2 regions of the Micromonospora sp. NPDC051006 genome follow, and region 1 is predicted to be linked to the other one. Evidence: riboswitches for the same ligand, from Rfam matches in the RefSeq annotation. Region 1 holds a riboswitch; the other holds the start of a gene.
What was found. Region 1 has a riboswitch for S-adenosylmethionine ahead of thrC (threonine synthase). Riboswitches for the same ligand answer to the same signal wherever they lie in the genome.
Positions count from the first base shown of each region.

Region 2: another riboswitch for S-adenosylmethionine. It lies ahead of ACIBBA_RS15670 (ABC transporter substrate-binding protein); the one in region 1 lies ahead of thrC (threonine synthase).

Region 1 is NZ_JBITFP010000001.1:470,973-478,324, forward strand. Features, by position in the region: gene ACIBBA_RS02230 (GNAT family N-acetyltransferase) at 1-401, opposite strand, end outside; gene thrC (threonine synthase) at 670-1,956, opposite strand; SAM riboswitch class I at 1,968-2,103, opposite strand; gene ACIBBA_RS02240 (DMT family transporter) at 2,236-3,207, opposite strand; gene ACIBBA_RS02245 (ArsR/SmtB family transcription factor) at 3,299-3,616, shown strand; gene ACIBBA_RS02250 (DUF4232 domain-containing protein) at 3,784-4,440, shown strand; gene ACIBBA_RS02255 (ABC transporter permease subunit) at 4,435-5,298, opposite strand; gene ACIBBA_RS02260 (alpha/beta fold hydrolase) at 5,298-7,352, opposite strand, start outside.
Region 2 is NZ_JBITFP010000008.1:113,227-120,578, reverse strand. Features, by position in the region: gene ACIBBA_RS15690 (dihydrodipicolinate synthase family protein) at 1-1,097, shown strand, start outside; gene ACIBBA_RS15685 (sugar phosphate isomerase/epimerase family protein) at 1,217-2,056, shown strand; gene ACIBBA_RS15680 (amino acid ABC transporter ATP-binding protein) at 2,069-2,821, opposite strand; gene ACIBBA_RS15675 (amino acid ABC transporter permease) at 2,818-3,597, opposite strand; gene ACIBBA_RS15670 (ABC transporter substrate-binding protein) at 3,637-4,503, opposite strand; SAM riboswitch class IV at 4,768-4,880, opposite strand; gene ACIBBA_RS15665 (S8 family peptidase) at 5,250-6,467, opposite strand; gene shbA (RNA polymerase sigma factor ShbA) at 6,747-7,319, shown strand; gene ACIBBA_RS15655 (anti-sigma-D factor RsdA) at 7,316-7,352, shown strand, end outside.

The DNA.
Region 1 (7,352 bases):
GCCGAACGGGCCGGCCCGCCGGGCAGCTCCGTGACGGCCATCCCGATGACCCGCTTGCGGCCCTGCTCGCGCAGCAACCGCAGGCAGTGCTCGTGCAGCGCCCGGCCGACTCCCCGCCGCCGGTGCTCGGGATGGACCACCAGCTCGACGGTGGCGTTCTCGGTGTTGTCCAGCTGGGGCAGGTCCAGCGCCAGGTAGCCGGCGGGCACGCCGTCCAGCCGGGCCAGCGCCCAGAGCGTGACCGTGCCCGGCATCGGGTGGGTCAGCATGGCCTCGAAGCGCTGGCGACAGAACGGCGGGAAGTCGGGCAGGTCGGCGTCGTTCGCCGCCGCCCCGACCCGGTAGGCCTCGTCGATCACGGCCGGGTCGGCGGCGTCGAACGGCGCGATCGTGATGCTCATGCCGGAAGGGTGCGCCCTGGGAACGCGATCGGGCCAGCGAATTTTCGCTGGCCCGATCGGACGTTGGTCGGGAGGGACACTCGCACAACGCCTCCGGCGTTGGGTCGCAAGAACTTCAAAAGTCTTCGGCGAAATGCCCTCCCGCACGGAGCATCTTGCGCCGTCCGGTTCCTGCCGTCAAGTCCTTAGCGGTGGGTTTTCCGCACCCAGAGCGAAAAGCCGGTTACCCGGCGGATCGGCCTGATCCCCCGTCCGGGCGATCCGCGGGTCAGCCGAGCAGGCCGGCGTCGCGGGCGGCGCGCAGGGACGGGCGGATCCGATGGGTGGGGCCGACCTCGCCGGCGACCGCGTCGATGGTCTTCAGTCCCTCACCCGTGTTGAAGACCACGGTCTCCGCGGCCGGGTCGAGCTTGCCCGACTCGACCAGCTTGCGGAGCACCGCCACGGTGACCCCACCGGCGGTCTCCGCGAAGACGCCGGTGGTGCGAGCCAGCAGGCGGATGCCGGCGCGGATCTCGTCGTCGTCGACGTACTCCATCCAGCCCCCGGTACGGCGCACCGCCTCCAGCGCGTAGAGGCCGGCCGCCGGGTCGCCGATGTTCAGCGACTTGGCGATGCCGGTCGGCTTGACCGGAACGATCGTGTCGGTGTCGGCGTGCAGCGCGGTGGCGATCGGGTTGCAGCCGGCCGACTGGGCGCCGAAGACCTTCCAGCCACCGGCCGGCGCCTCGACCAGCCCGACCTCGACCAGCTCCGAGAACGCCTTGTCAATCTTGGTGAGCAGCTCGCCGCTGGCCATCGGGATGACCACCTGGCCGGGGATGCGCCAGCCGAGCTGCTCGGCCACCTCGTAGCCCAGGGTCTTGGAGCCCTCGGCGTAGTAGGGGCGCACGTTGACGTTGACGAACGCGGTGTCCTCGAACTCGTCGGTCTCCACCAGCTCGCCGCAGAGCCGGTTCACGTCGTCGTAGGAGCCGTCGATGGCGACCAGCTCGCCGCCGTAGACGGCGGTCGTGACCACCTTGCCCTGCTCGAGGTCGCTGGGGATGAAGACCACCGAGGGCACCCCGGCGCGGGCCGCGTGCGCGGCCACCGAGTTGGCCAGGTTGCCCGTGGAGGCACAGGCGTAGCGGGTGAAGCCGAGCGCCCGGGCGGCGGTGAGCGCCACCGAGACGACCCGGTCCTTGAACGAGTGGGTGGGGTTGGCGCTGTCGTCCTTCACCCAGAGCGGGGCGGTGATGCCCAGCTCGGCGGCGAGGTGCGAGGCGGCGACCAGCGGGGTGAGGCCGGGGTTCAGGGTGACCCGGGTGGCCGGATCCTGACCGGCGGGCAGCAGCGCCGCGTAGCGCCAGATGTTGTCCGGGCCGGCCTCGATCTGCTCGCGGGTGACGGTGGCCAGCGCGGTGGCGTCGTAGTCGACCTCCAGCGGCCCGAAACACTCGTAACAGGCGTGCTGGGCGGCGAGCGGGTAGCGGGCCTCACAGGCCCGACAGACCAGGGCGCGGGCGGGGCTGGCGGTGGTGTCGATACCGGGGGCGGCGAGCGTCGACGTCATGTCGAAGATTCCTCTCATCTTTCCCCGCATCGCACGGTGCGGCGGGGACGGAATTGGCACCTGCCCCGCGGGTCGCTCAGCGATGAGCGCGCGGGGTGGTTGCCGGGGCGTCTTCGGGCCGTATCCCTCAGCCCCTCTGGATGAGGTATGCAGTTGTGCGATCGAGTCTACGGCCGGGCCGCCGACCGTCCAGCCCGCCGTCCCACGGTGTGAGCCGCCGTCATCTTCACCCGCCCCGAACGACCGCCCCCGGATCCGGGGGGCGGCCGAGCGGGCGGTCTAGCGCGCGACCACCGCCACCGGGTCGACCACCGCGACGGGGTCCGAGACCGCCGCCGGCCGGTCGACGGGCGGGGTGGCCCGCACCCGCGCCCGGGTGACCAGGTTGGCCGCGACCAGGGACGCGATGGTCAGCGCCGCGCCGGCCAGCTCGACCGGGCCGGGTCGGTAGCCGCGGGCGATCTGCACCACGAAGGTGGTCACCGGGACGAGGTTCATGAACAGCGCGGCGTTCGCCGAGCCGAGCCGCTGCACCCCGGTGTTCCAGGCCAGCACCGCGATCACCGCCCCCACGATCACGGCGTACGCCAGCTGCGGCGCGACCGCGACGAGGTCGGCGCCGGCCGGCGCGTGCTGCCATCCGGCGAGGTCGGCGACGGCGCTCGCGGCGAGCATGAAGAGCGTGCCGGCGAGCGCGGTCAGCGTGGTGTAGCGCAGCGGCGACCACTCGCCGAACCGGCCGGCCCCGTGCGTGTAGATCCCCCAACCGACGACCGCGCCGATCATCATGAGGCCGCCGAGACCGAACTGACCGAGCCCGGCGAGGCTGCCGCGGGTGATCACCAGGCCGACACCGAGGAGCGCGACCAGGGAGAGGGCGAGCAGAGCGGGCCGCGGGCGTACGCCGTCCCGGGCCCACCGGACCAGCTGGGTGACCAGCGGCGTGGTGGCCACGAAGAGGGAGATCTGCTGCGGCGCGGCGTGCTCCAGCGCCAGGTTGGTGAGCAGGTTGAAGCCCGCGAAGCCGACCACGCCGAGCACCGCCACCTCGACACCCCGGCCGCCGGAGCGCAGCGCGGCCACGCCCTCGCGGAGCAACAGCAGGGCGAGCAGGATCACGGTGGCGAAGAGGTAGCGGGCGGTGGTCAGGTTGAGCGGGTCGACCCAGGTCAGCGCGCTGGCCAGGACGGGGAACATCACGCCCCAGCTCAGCGCGGCGAGCAGCGGGAAGGCGGCGGCGCGAGAGCGCATGCTCAGCTCCTATGTTCGAGTATCTTCGAACCAACGATCCCGACCCTAGGAGCTTGTTCGAATATTGTCGAACAAGGGTTACACTGCTCACATGGAGCTGCACGAACCCGAGTTGCGCGAGGTGCCGGTCACCGCGGTGCTGGGGGCGCTCGCCGACGACGTCCGCCTACAGATCGTGCGGGCGCTCGCCGAGGGCGGCGAGTACGCCTGCGGCAGCTTCGAGTTCGGCGTCTCCAAGGCCACCCGCAGCCACCACCTGAAAGTGCTGCGCGAGGCCGGCCTGACCCGCACCAGGGCCGCCGGCACCAGCCGCTACGTCCGCCTGCGCCGCGACGAACTGGACCGCCTCTACCCCGGCCTGCTCGACGCCGTCCTCACCCGCGGCGCCGCACCCGGCGAGCGGGTCTGAACCGGTCCCGCCGCGGACCGCGACCCGGCTGGCGGTTGGCCCGCGAGTCCTGTCGACCTGCTCCATATCTGGGCCGGTCCAGATCTGGGGCAGTTCGACAGTGGGCGACCGGACCACCGGCCGCACCCGGACGGATACCGGCCGGCTGATCTTGGGAGGATGCAGCGGTGAGACCCCGACCGGCACACCTCCGTCTCCTGCTCGCTGGCCTGCCGCTCGTCGGGGCCGCGCTGCTCGGCGCCTGCACGTCGGGGAGCGGGCCGGCCAGCCGGGCCGCGGAGACCTCGCCCGCGCCGACGCCCGATGCGGCCGGCCGGTGCCCCGACTCGGGCGTCCTGATCACCTTTACCGGGTCGGACGCCGCGATGGGCCTGCGGGCGCTCGGCCTCGATCTGACGAACTGCGGCAGCACGCCCTACCTGCTCAAGGGCTATCCGGTGCTGCGCGTGCTGGACGAGCAGCGAGCCGCGATCCCGCTCCGGACGGTCGCCGGCGCCCGGGAGATCACCACCGGCTTCGACGCGCCACCCGGGCAGCTGATCCTCAACCCGGGTGAGCGGGCCCACGCCACCGTGCTCTGGCGCAACACCGTCACCGACTCGACCGTCGAGGCCAGCGACGGCGAGTACCTGGAGGTCGCCCCCGCCGCCGGCCAGCCCGCCCAGTCCGTCGACCCGGACGGCCCGATCGACCTCGGCAACACCGGCCGGATCGGGGTCAGCGCCTGGAAGACCGCCGAGCCGACCACACCGGCGCAGCCACCGGCCCCGACCGCGCCGAGCGGAGCGCCCTCGACCGCCGCGACGCCGGACAGCCGGCTATGAGGTCACGTCCTTGCGGGTGAAGCGCCAGTAGGCCAACGCCCAGAACAGGGTCGCGTAACTCACCGCCGAGATGGTGCCGCGCACCACGTCGTCGGTCTGCACCGGCGTGGAGAGCAGGCCCAGCCAGGCGGTGCTGAAGTGGGTGGGCAGGAAGGCGCGCACCGCGCCGAGCGCGGTGATCTGGTCCAGGATGCTGGAGAGGATCCAGAGCAGCACCGCGCCGCCGACCGCGCCGAGCGCGGCGTCCGTGGTGACCGAGAGCAGGAACGCCAGGCCGGCCACGACCAGCAGGACGATCGCCAGATAGCCGAGCACCGCCAGCAGCCGCAGCAGACCCTCCCCCGCCGGAAGCTCGGCGGCGACCGTGCTGCGCAGCGGCGACCAGCCGTAGCGCAACGTCCCGGCGAGCAGCGCGGTGCCGGCGAGCAGCAGCAACGCCAGCCCCGAGTACGCGAGCGCGACCAGCAGCTTCACCGTGAGCAGCCGGGCCCGGGGCACTGGCACAGCGAGCAGATAGCGCAGGCTGCCCCAGCTCGCCTCGCTGGCCACCGTGTCGCCGAAGAAGAGCGCCACCACCACGACCAGCAGGAACGACGCCGAGACGAAGATGGTGAAGAGGGTGAAGTTCAGTCCGCCCGAGGTGGCGAGCTCGATCAGGCTGCCGAACTCGCCGCCGCCGTTGTCGTCGTCGTTCGAGTTGAACTGGAACGCGATCAGGATGATCAACGGCAGCAGCACCATGAACCCGAGCGCCAGCTGGGTACGCCGCCGGGCCGCCTGCCGACGGAACTCCGCGGCGAACGGCAGCGTCGCCGACGGCCGGTAGCCCGACGCCGCGCCCACCATGGAAGTCCCCATCACCGGTCCCCGCTTCCCCGAGAGGTCTCGCCCACCAGGGCGAGGAACGCGTCCTCCAGGCGGCGCCGCGGCACCACCCGGTCCACTCCGATCCCGGCCCGGACCAGCTCGGCCACCACCTCGCTGCGCGCGGTGCCGTTGGTGTCCACCACCAGTTGGCCATCGCCCTCCGGCAGCACCCGGACCCCGGCCAGCCGGCTCAGCACGTCCCGCGCCGCGGCCGGGTCGGTGACGTCGAAGAGGACGCTCGGCGACTCGCCGACGATCTCCTCGACCGGCCCCGACGCCACGATCCGGCCCTTGTTGACCACCACGGCGTGGGTGCAGGCCTGCTCCACCTCGGCCAGCAGGTGGCTGGAGACCAGCACCGCCCGGCCGTCGGTGGCGTACCGCTGGAGCACCCGGCGCATCTCGGCGATCTGCGGCGGGTCGAGACCGTCCGTCGGCTCGTCGAGCACCAGCAGCTCGGGCAGGCCGAGCATGGCCTGGGCGATGGCGAGCCGCTGCTTCATGCCGTGGCTATAGGTCTTGATCTTCCGGTGCACCGAGTCGCCCAGACCGGCGATCTCCAGCGCCTCGTCGAAGTGCGCGTCGGCCAGCGGCCGCCCGGTGGCCGACCAGTACGCCCGCAGGTTCTCCAGGCCGCTCAGGTGCGGCAGGAAGCCGGGCCCCTCGACCAGCGCGCCGATCCGGGAGAGCACCGGCGAGCCGGGCACCAGTCGGTGGCCGAAGACGTAGATCTCGCCCGCGGTGGGCTGGGTGAGTCCCATCAGCACCCGCAGCGTGGTGGTCTTGCCGGCGCCGTTCGGGCCGAGCAGCCCGACCACCTGGCCGGGGTGCACCTCGAAGTCCACGTTGGAGACCGCGACGAAGCCGTCCGCGTACTCCTTGCGGAGCTGCCGCACGGCGAGCGGGACGTCCGCGTACGCCGGATGCACGGAGCTGTCCTGACGGCGGTGCCGGCGGCGGACCACGGCGACGACCACGACGAGCCCGACCACGATCGCGGCGAGCAGCCCGACCAGCACCCAGCGCCAGACGGCCGCCGCGGTGGGGATCGGGTCGCCGGCCACGGTGGGCAGGGCGACCGGCGCGTCACCGGCGGCCACCGTGTAGACGGTCGGCTCGGCCGGTGAGGTGTACGACTGGTCCGACGTGGCCACCACCACCCGCAGCCGATGCCCGGCCTCGACCCGGCGGACGATCGCCGGCAGGGTCACCGTCACCGGCTGGGCGTCGGCGATCCGCGCCGGCAGCCCGGTGAGCCGCACCGGGGCGACCAGACCGTTCGGCAGGGTGGCCGCGCCGTTCGGGTCCACGTCGTAGAGCTTCACGAAGAGCACCGCCTCGCCGGTCGGCGACGCGGCACGGACCGACACGGTCGGCGCTCCGACCACGTCCACCGCCTCCGCCAGCGGCGCCGACTCGAACCGGGCGTGCTGGCCGGGCACGTCCCCGGCCACCCCGTCCAGCAGCGAGGAGAGCGCACCGGCGAAGGGCACCGAGGAGATGGCCGCCGGGTTGCCGTTCGGCGGGTTCGCGATCTGCTGCTCCGGACCGGTCACCGCCACCGTCCTGCGGTCGTCCCCGCCGGTGCCCGGGTAGTCGGTGGTCCGGTAGCCGGTGGCCACCAGGCCGCGGTCCAGCGCGTCGAAGCCGGCGATCCGCGACCAGGTGAAGTCGTCGCCGGGGGCCGACCCCTCGCCCTTGACGTAGTGGTCCAGCCACTGCACGGTCAGGAACCGCACCCGGTCGGAGTCGGTCTTCGGCCCCTCGCCGCCGTCGTGGCCGCCGGTGAACCAGGCGACCCGGACCGGGGTGCCGGTGGCCGCGATGCCCCGTGCGTTGGCGTCCGCCTCGGTGAGCGGGAAGAGGGTGTCCGCCTCCCCCTGCACCAGCAGGGTGGGCGCGGTGATCCGGTCGAGCACCCCGGCCGGGCTGGACCGGCTCAGCAGGTCGACGGCGGCCTGGTCGGCCCGCCCGGTGGTGGCGATCCGCAGGTACGCGGCGCAGACGTCGGCGGCGAACCGCCCGCAGGACGGATCCGCGGCGCC
Region 2 (7,352 bases), on a different contig from region 1:
CCCGCTGGCAGCGGCCGGCCGAGCCGCTCACCGCCCGGATCGCGTTCGCCGCCGCGCACGTGGTGGCTGACCCGCTGGGCGACAACGTGCCCGGCGCGCCGGCGGTGGTGGACTGGGAGTCCACTCTGGCGTTCCGCCGGCACCTCTGGTCCTACGGGCTCGGGGTGGCGGAGGCGATGGACACCGCCCAGCGCGGCATGGGGTTGGACTGGGCGGCCACCCGCCAGCTCATCGACCGCAGCGCCGCCGCCGCCCGCGAGGTGGGCGGCCGGATCGCCGCCGGCGCCGGCACCGACCACGCGCCGGCGGACCTCACCTCCCTGGACGACGTCACCGCCGCCTACGAGGAGCAGATCGAGATCGTCGAGGCCAGTGGCGCGCAGGTCATCCTGATGGCCAGTCGGCAACTGGCCCGGCTGGCCCGTGGCCCGGAGGACTACGCCAAGGTGTACGAGCGACTCCTCGGTCAGGTCTCCCGCCCGGTGATCCTGCACTGGCTGGGGCCGATGTTCGACCCGGCGCTGCACGGCTACTGGGGCTCGGCGGAGGTCCCGGCGGCCACCGCCGCGTTCCTCGACGTGATCGGGCGGCACGCGGGCAAGGTCGACGGGGTGAAGGTGTCGCTGCTCGACGCGGAGCACGAGCGGACGCTGCGGTCCGCCCTGCCGGCCGGGGTGCGCCTCTACACCGGCGACGACTTCAACTACCCGGAGCTGATCCGGGGCGACGGCACGCACCACAGCGACGCCCTGCTCGGCGTCTTCGCCGCGATCGCGCCAGCCGCGTCGGCGGCCCTGCAGGCCCTCGGCCGGGGCGACCTGGCGAGCTACGACGCGGCCTTCGCACCGACGCTGCCGCTGGCCCGGCACATGTTCGCCGCCCCGACCTGGTACTACAAGACCGGCGTCGCCTTCCTGGCCTGGCTCTGCGGCCACCAGCCCGGCTTCACCATGGTCGGCGGCCTGCAGAGCGCCCGGGGCGTCGTCCACCTGGCCGAGCTGGCCCGGCTCGCCGACGACGCCCGGCTGCTGCCCGACCCCGACCTGGCCGCCGCCCGGCTGCGGGCCTTCCTCGACGTCGCAGGGGTGCCGCGATGACCGCCACGGGTGGTCCGGCACCATCCACCGCGGACACCACCGTCGACGGCCCCGCGCCGGCATCTCCGGACACCACCGTCGACGTGCCCTCCGGTCGGGCGGCCGTCGAGCCGACCCCGGTGCCGGGCGACCCGCGGCTGGCCCGGCTCTCGCTCAACCAGAAGACCACCGACCGGTGGTCGGTCGCCGAGGCGGTCGCCGGCTGCGTACGGGCCGGCCTGCCCGCGATCGGGTTGTGGCGCGAACCCGTCCAGGCGATCGGCGTACCCGCCGCGGCCCGGCTGGTCGCCGACGCCGGCCTGCGGGTCTCCTCGCTGTGCCGGGGCGGGTTCCTCACCGCCGCTGATCCGGCGGCCCGACGCCGCGCGCTCGACGACAACCGGCGCGCCATCGACGAGGCCGCCGGGCTGGGCGCGGAGTGCCTGGTCATGGTGGTCGGTGGCCTGCCCGACTCGTCCCGCGACCTGGCCGGCGCCCGGGAGCGGGCCGCCGACGGGATCGCCGAGCTGGCCCCGTACGCGGCGCGGCACGGGGTGCGGCTCGGGCTGGAGCCCATGCATCCGATCTTCTGCGCCGACCGCGGGGTGCTCTCCACCCTCGGCCAGGCGCTCGACCTCGCCGAGCGGTTCCCCGCCGATCAGGTCGGCGTCGTGGTCGACACCTTCCACGTCTGGTGGGACCCGGACGTGCTGGGCCAGATCCGGCGGGCCCGGGCCCGGATCGTCAGCTTCCAGGTCTGCGACTGGATCACCCCGCTGCCGCCGGACGCCCTGCTCTCCCGGGGCATGATGGGCGACGGGCACATCGACTTCCCGCTGCTGCGCCGGGCCGTCGAGCAGGCCGGCTACCAGGGGGACGTCGAGGTGGAGATCTTCAACGCCGAGGTGTGGGCGGCCGACCCCGAGGCCGTCGTCGCCACCATGGCCCGCCGCTACGTCGGGCACGTGTTGGCGGACTGACCGGCCCGGGGTTCAGAGCACCTGGTCGAGGAAGCGGCGCAGCCGCGGGTGCTCGGCCGCCTCGAAGATCGCGGCCGGCGGCCCGGCCTCCAGCACCACCCCACGGTCCATGAAGGCCACCGTGTCGGCGACCTCGCGGGCGAAGCCCATCTCGTGGGTGACCACCACCATGGTCATGCCGCCGGTGGCGAGGTCCGCCATCACCCCGAGCACCCCCTTCACCAGCTCCGGGTCGAGCGCGCTGGTCGCCTCGTCGAAGAGCATCACCTGCGGCTGCAACGCCAGCGCTCGGGCGATCGCCACCCGCTGCTGCTGGCCGCCGGAGAGGTGCGCCGGTCGGGCGTCGGCCTTGCCGGCCAGCCCGACGAGGTCCAGCTGGGCCCGGGCCACCGCCACCGCCTCCTCCTCGCTCAGCCGCTTGATCCGCCGCAGCGCCAGGGTGACGTTGCGCAGCACGCTCATGTGCGGGAAGAGGTTGAACTGCTGGAAGACCATGCCGATCCGCTGCCGCAGCGCGTCCGGGTCGTCGGCCAGAACACTGCGTCCGTCCAGCAGCACGTCGCCGCGGTCCGGCTCGATCAGCCGGTTGATGGTCCGCAGCAGGGTGGACTTGCCCGACCCGGACGGGCCGATCACGCAGGCGGTCGTGCCGCGCGGCACGTCCAGGTCGACGCCGCGGAGCACCTGGTTCGCCCCGAAGGCGAGGTGCCCGTCGCGGACACCCAGGCTGACCGAGGTGCTGGTGCTCGTGGTGTCGGTGCTCATCGCTGACTCCCTCCCGCCGCGCCGGGCAGCGTCAGGTCCATGTCGGAGGCGTCGTCGGTCGGCGGGGCGCCCGGGCGGCCGTGTCGCAGCCGCCGGTCGATCGCGTTGACCACGTGCGTCAGCGGCACGGTCAACGCCAGGTAGAAGAGCCCCGCCAGCAGCAGCGCGGACTCGTTGCCGGTGGTGGCGGCGTAGTCCTGGCCGATCCGGAACAGCTCCCGCTCGCTGGCCACCAGGCCGAGGAAGTACACCAGGCTGGAGTCCTTGATCAACGCGATGAGCTGGTTGACCCAGGCCGGCAGGACCCGTCGTACGCCCTGGGGGATGATCACCATCCGCATCGACTCGCCCCAGGAGAAGCCGAGCGCCCGCGCGCCCTCCAACTGGGCCGCCTCCACCGACTGGATGCCCGATCGGAAGATCTCACCGATGTAGGCGGCCGCGATCAGGGAGAGCGCCAGGATGCCCAGCGGGTAGGGGTTCGGGCCCCAGACCTGCATGCCGAGCGGCGCCAGCCCGACGCCGATCAGCAGGATCGTCGCGGCGGCCGGCAGGCCCCGGAACACGTCGGTGTAGACCCGCGCCGGCCAGCGCAGCCAGCGGGTGCGGGAGATGCCGGCGATGGCCAGCAGCATGCCCAGCACCGAGCCGAGCAGGGCGGCGGAGACCGCCAGGATCAGCGTGTTGGGCAACCCGACGGTCAGCATCTCGGGCAGCGCCTCGCGCATCGATTCCCAGTCGAAGAAGGTCTCCCACAGGGTGCGCAACGGATCCATAGTCGCCTCTCCTACCGCCCCGCTCGTCGTCTCGTACCGTCAGGACGCGGCCGACGCCGACGGCGCCGCCGGAACCGCCACCGTGCCGCTGCCCGGCTTGAAGTCCGCCGGCACCGGGCGGCCCGGGTAGTACTGGGCCTGCAGCCGGCTCCAGGTGCCGTCGGCGATCACCTCGTCGAGGGCCTTGTTCAGCGCCTCGCGCAGCTTGTCGTTCCCCTTCGCCACGGCGTACGCGGTCGGCGCCGGGCTGAGCTGCTTCGCGGCCACGGAGATCTTGCCCCCGCTGTCCGCGGCGGACTTCTCACCGATCTCGGCCGGGGCGATCCAGGCGTCGGCGGTGCCGGCCTTGAGCTGGTTGATCGCGCCGTTGTAGTCCGGCACCCGCACCGGGTTGAGCTGCTTGCCGGTGGCGTAGTCGTCCTGCACGGTGCCCTGTACCACCACGACCCGCTTGCCGCTGAGCTGGTCGAAGCTGGTGATCGGGGAACCGGCCGGAACGTCGAGTCCGAAGTAGCCGAAGTCGTAGCCGTTACCGAAGTCGACGGTCTTCTTGCGCGCCTCGGTGATCGTGATCGAGGAGCTGCCGACGTCGAACTTGTGGTTGTTGACCTGGGCGAGCAGCGCGGAGAAGTCGGTACCGACGAACTCCACCTTCAGGTTGATCTTCGCGGCGACCGCGCTGAGCAGGTCGTTGTCGAAACCGGTGAACTTGCCGTCCTTCAGGTACACGTTCGGCGGCGCGTCGGTGAGCGTGCCGGCCCGCAACACGCCGGGCTGGAGCAGCTCGTACGGGTTGTCCGCCGCGCTGGACGAGGCGTCGTCGCCGCAGGCGGTGAGGGCGGCGGCGCCGAGGAGTGCGGCCACGCCGAGGGCGGCCACCCGGGTCAGGGCAGGAAGAGATCGCACAGGTGTCTCCGAATGGTGTCAGCGGCGGGGCACGGGCGTGCGCCGCCGACGGTGCGCCCGATGGGCGTACCGCGGGATCGATCAGGGGAGCGGGGGCGGGCGCCTCAGCGCGAGGGGCGACACGCGGCGCTGCAGACCCACATCATGTCGACGTGGCGGCGCCGGGTCAGGGCCACCGGCGCGGGCGACGGGACCGACGCGGCGACCGGAGGAGTGCTGGTGCGGATCATCATGGTTCTCCTGGGTCGGGTTGACCTGGGAACCAGGCCACGCTTGCACCGGAGGTTGCTCCGATGCCTGGTCTTCACCCGGGGCACCCCACCGCGGAGGAGGGTTGCCGGCCAGCGAGCCGGGGCTTGACGCTGGCGCTCATGACCTGCGCCGAGGCTAGCAGGGCGGTACGGGGCATCGTCCACCCGTTATGACCACGCTCACCCGGGCCGGCCGCGCCGGAGCGGGTCACGCGCCCGAAGCCGGGCGAATCGCCCACCGGGCGTGGGCGGCGGTGACACCATCACCGGATGGTGGACGCACCGCCGAGCCTGCGGCGGCGCGGAGGCAGAGGTCGGGTGCTGAGCGGGACCGCCGAGCGGTGAGCCGAAGTCGGCCGCCGTACCTGGTGCGCAGGCCCGCTGACCGTCAGCGCGAGGGGCACGCGGAAGCGCCGGCGCCGGTCGGCGCCGGCGCATCGGCCGCCGGGGGTCCGTCCCGGCCCCCCGGGTGCGGGAGCCGGGACGGGTCATCGGTCAGAACGTGGAGACGTTGAGCAGCTTCTCCTGGACGCCGTCCGGGTCGCCGGCCGGCCAGTTGTACGCGGTGGTGCCGGCCCCCTGCAACGCCGACTTCACCGCGCCCGGCGAGGCGCTGGGGTGGGTGGCCTTGTAGAGGGCCGCGCCACCGGCGACGTGCGGGCTGGCCATCGAGGTACCGGAGATGGTGTTGTAGCCGGCGCCCTTCCAGGTGGAGTAGATGCAGACACCGGGCGCCATCAGGTCGACGTCCGCGCCGAAGTTGGAGAAGTCGGCGATGGTGTCGTCCATGTCGCTGCGGCAAGTGGCCGCCGCGCCGCCGCCGGGCACGCCGTTGAAGTCGGCCAGGGCGCTGACCGTGATCACCTCGTCGTACGCCGCGGGCACGTGGTTGGCCGCGTTGTCGGTCTCGTTGCCGGCCGCCACCACGTAGGTCACACCGGCCGCAACGGAGCGGCAGATCGCCTCGTGCATCGCGTCCCGGTTGGTGCCGCAGGCGCTGTCCGTGCCCGAGCCGCCGAGGCTCATGTTGGCGACCTCGATCTCGCTGGCATGCGCGGTCACGTAGTCGATGCCGCAGATGATCGCGGAGAACGACCCGCTACCCGCGTTGTTCAGTACCCGGACCGGCCAGATCCTCGCGCCCGGGGCCACGCCGACCACACCGGCGCTGTTGTCGAGCGCGCCGATCGTGCCGGCGACGTGCGTGCCGTGGCCGTTGCCGTCGTCGGCGCTGTTGCCGGTGGAGCAGTTCTTGGCGCCGGTCGTGTAGACGTTCAGGTCCGGGTGGTCCAGGTCCACGCCACTGTCGATGACGGCGACGTCCACGTTGACCCGCTCGTCCACGCCATTGATCTTCGCGGTGGGGCTGAGCTCGGCGTCGGCCCGGTTGATGCCGGTGGGCGTGGTCTGGGCGTCAGTGCTGACCACCCCGTCGGGCTGGACGAAGAGCACCCGGGAGTCGCGGGCGATCCGGGCCGCGGCGGTGGGGCTCATCCGGGCCGAGTAGCCACGCAGGGCGTGCTCGTAGACGTACCCGACGCTCGCGCCGCGGGCCCGCGCGTGCTCGGCGGCGACCGACGGCGAGTCGGCGCCGGCGCGGAGGACGACGATGTAGTCGCTGGCCGCCTCGGCGGGGGCGGCGGTGGCGCCGCTCGCCGCAGCGGCGGCGACGACGATGCCGGTGAGCATCGCGACGCCCAGGGATCTGCGCATGGGGTTCCTCTCCACAGCGGTAGGTGGGCGGTTGGCCCAGGGCGAGGTTGGCCGATGGGAGCGGGCTCGGACCAGATGCAACAGCCATCCGTTATGATAAATACATCAATAGGATGGAAAAGCCGCACAACGGCGGACCCGACGTCGCGGACGGCGGGCGTGGAACTCCTGCCCGGTTATCGGCGATCGGGGCGATGGCGTTTCATCGCCGGCCGCTTGGTGGCGCACCCGGGGTTGGTTACCGTCGAGCCAGCCACAGCGAGAGAGGTCCGCGAGCGTATGGAGACACCGGATCGCGACGTCGTCCGGCGCGCCGCGGCCGGTGATCCCGACGCCGTCGCCCGGGTGCTCGCGCTCATCAGGCCGATCGTGGTCCGCTACAGCCTGGCCCGGCTCGGGCAGGTCGGCGCCGGCGGGGCCACCGCCGAGGACGTCGCGCAGGAGGTCTGTCTCGCCGTGCTGCGCGCGTTGCCCCGTTTCCAGGACCAGGGCAGGCCGTTCCTCGCGTTCGTCTACGGCATCGCCGCCCGCAAGGTCGCCGACGTTCTGCGCGCGGCGAGCCGGGATCGCGCGGAGACCGTCGCCGAGGTGCCGGACGCGCCCGACCCCACTCCCGGCCCGGAGCACCGGGCGCTCACCGCCGACCTCGGCGGCTGGCTGGCCGGGCTGCTGGCCCAGCTTCCGGCGACCCACCGGGAGATCCTGGTCCTGCGCCTCGCGGTCGGCATGACGGCGGACGAAGTCGGTACGGTGCTGGGCATGACCGGAGGTGCCGTCCGGCTCGCCCAGCACCGCGCCCTCACTCGACTGCGCGCCCTCGCCGGCGACACTTTCGCCCGGGTGATCCTGTGACGACCGAGCTGCCACCGCCCCAGCCGCAGGACC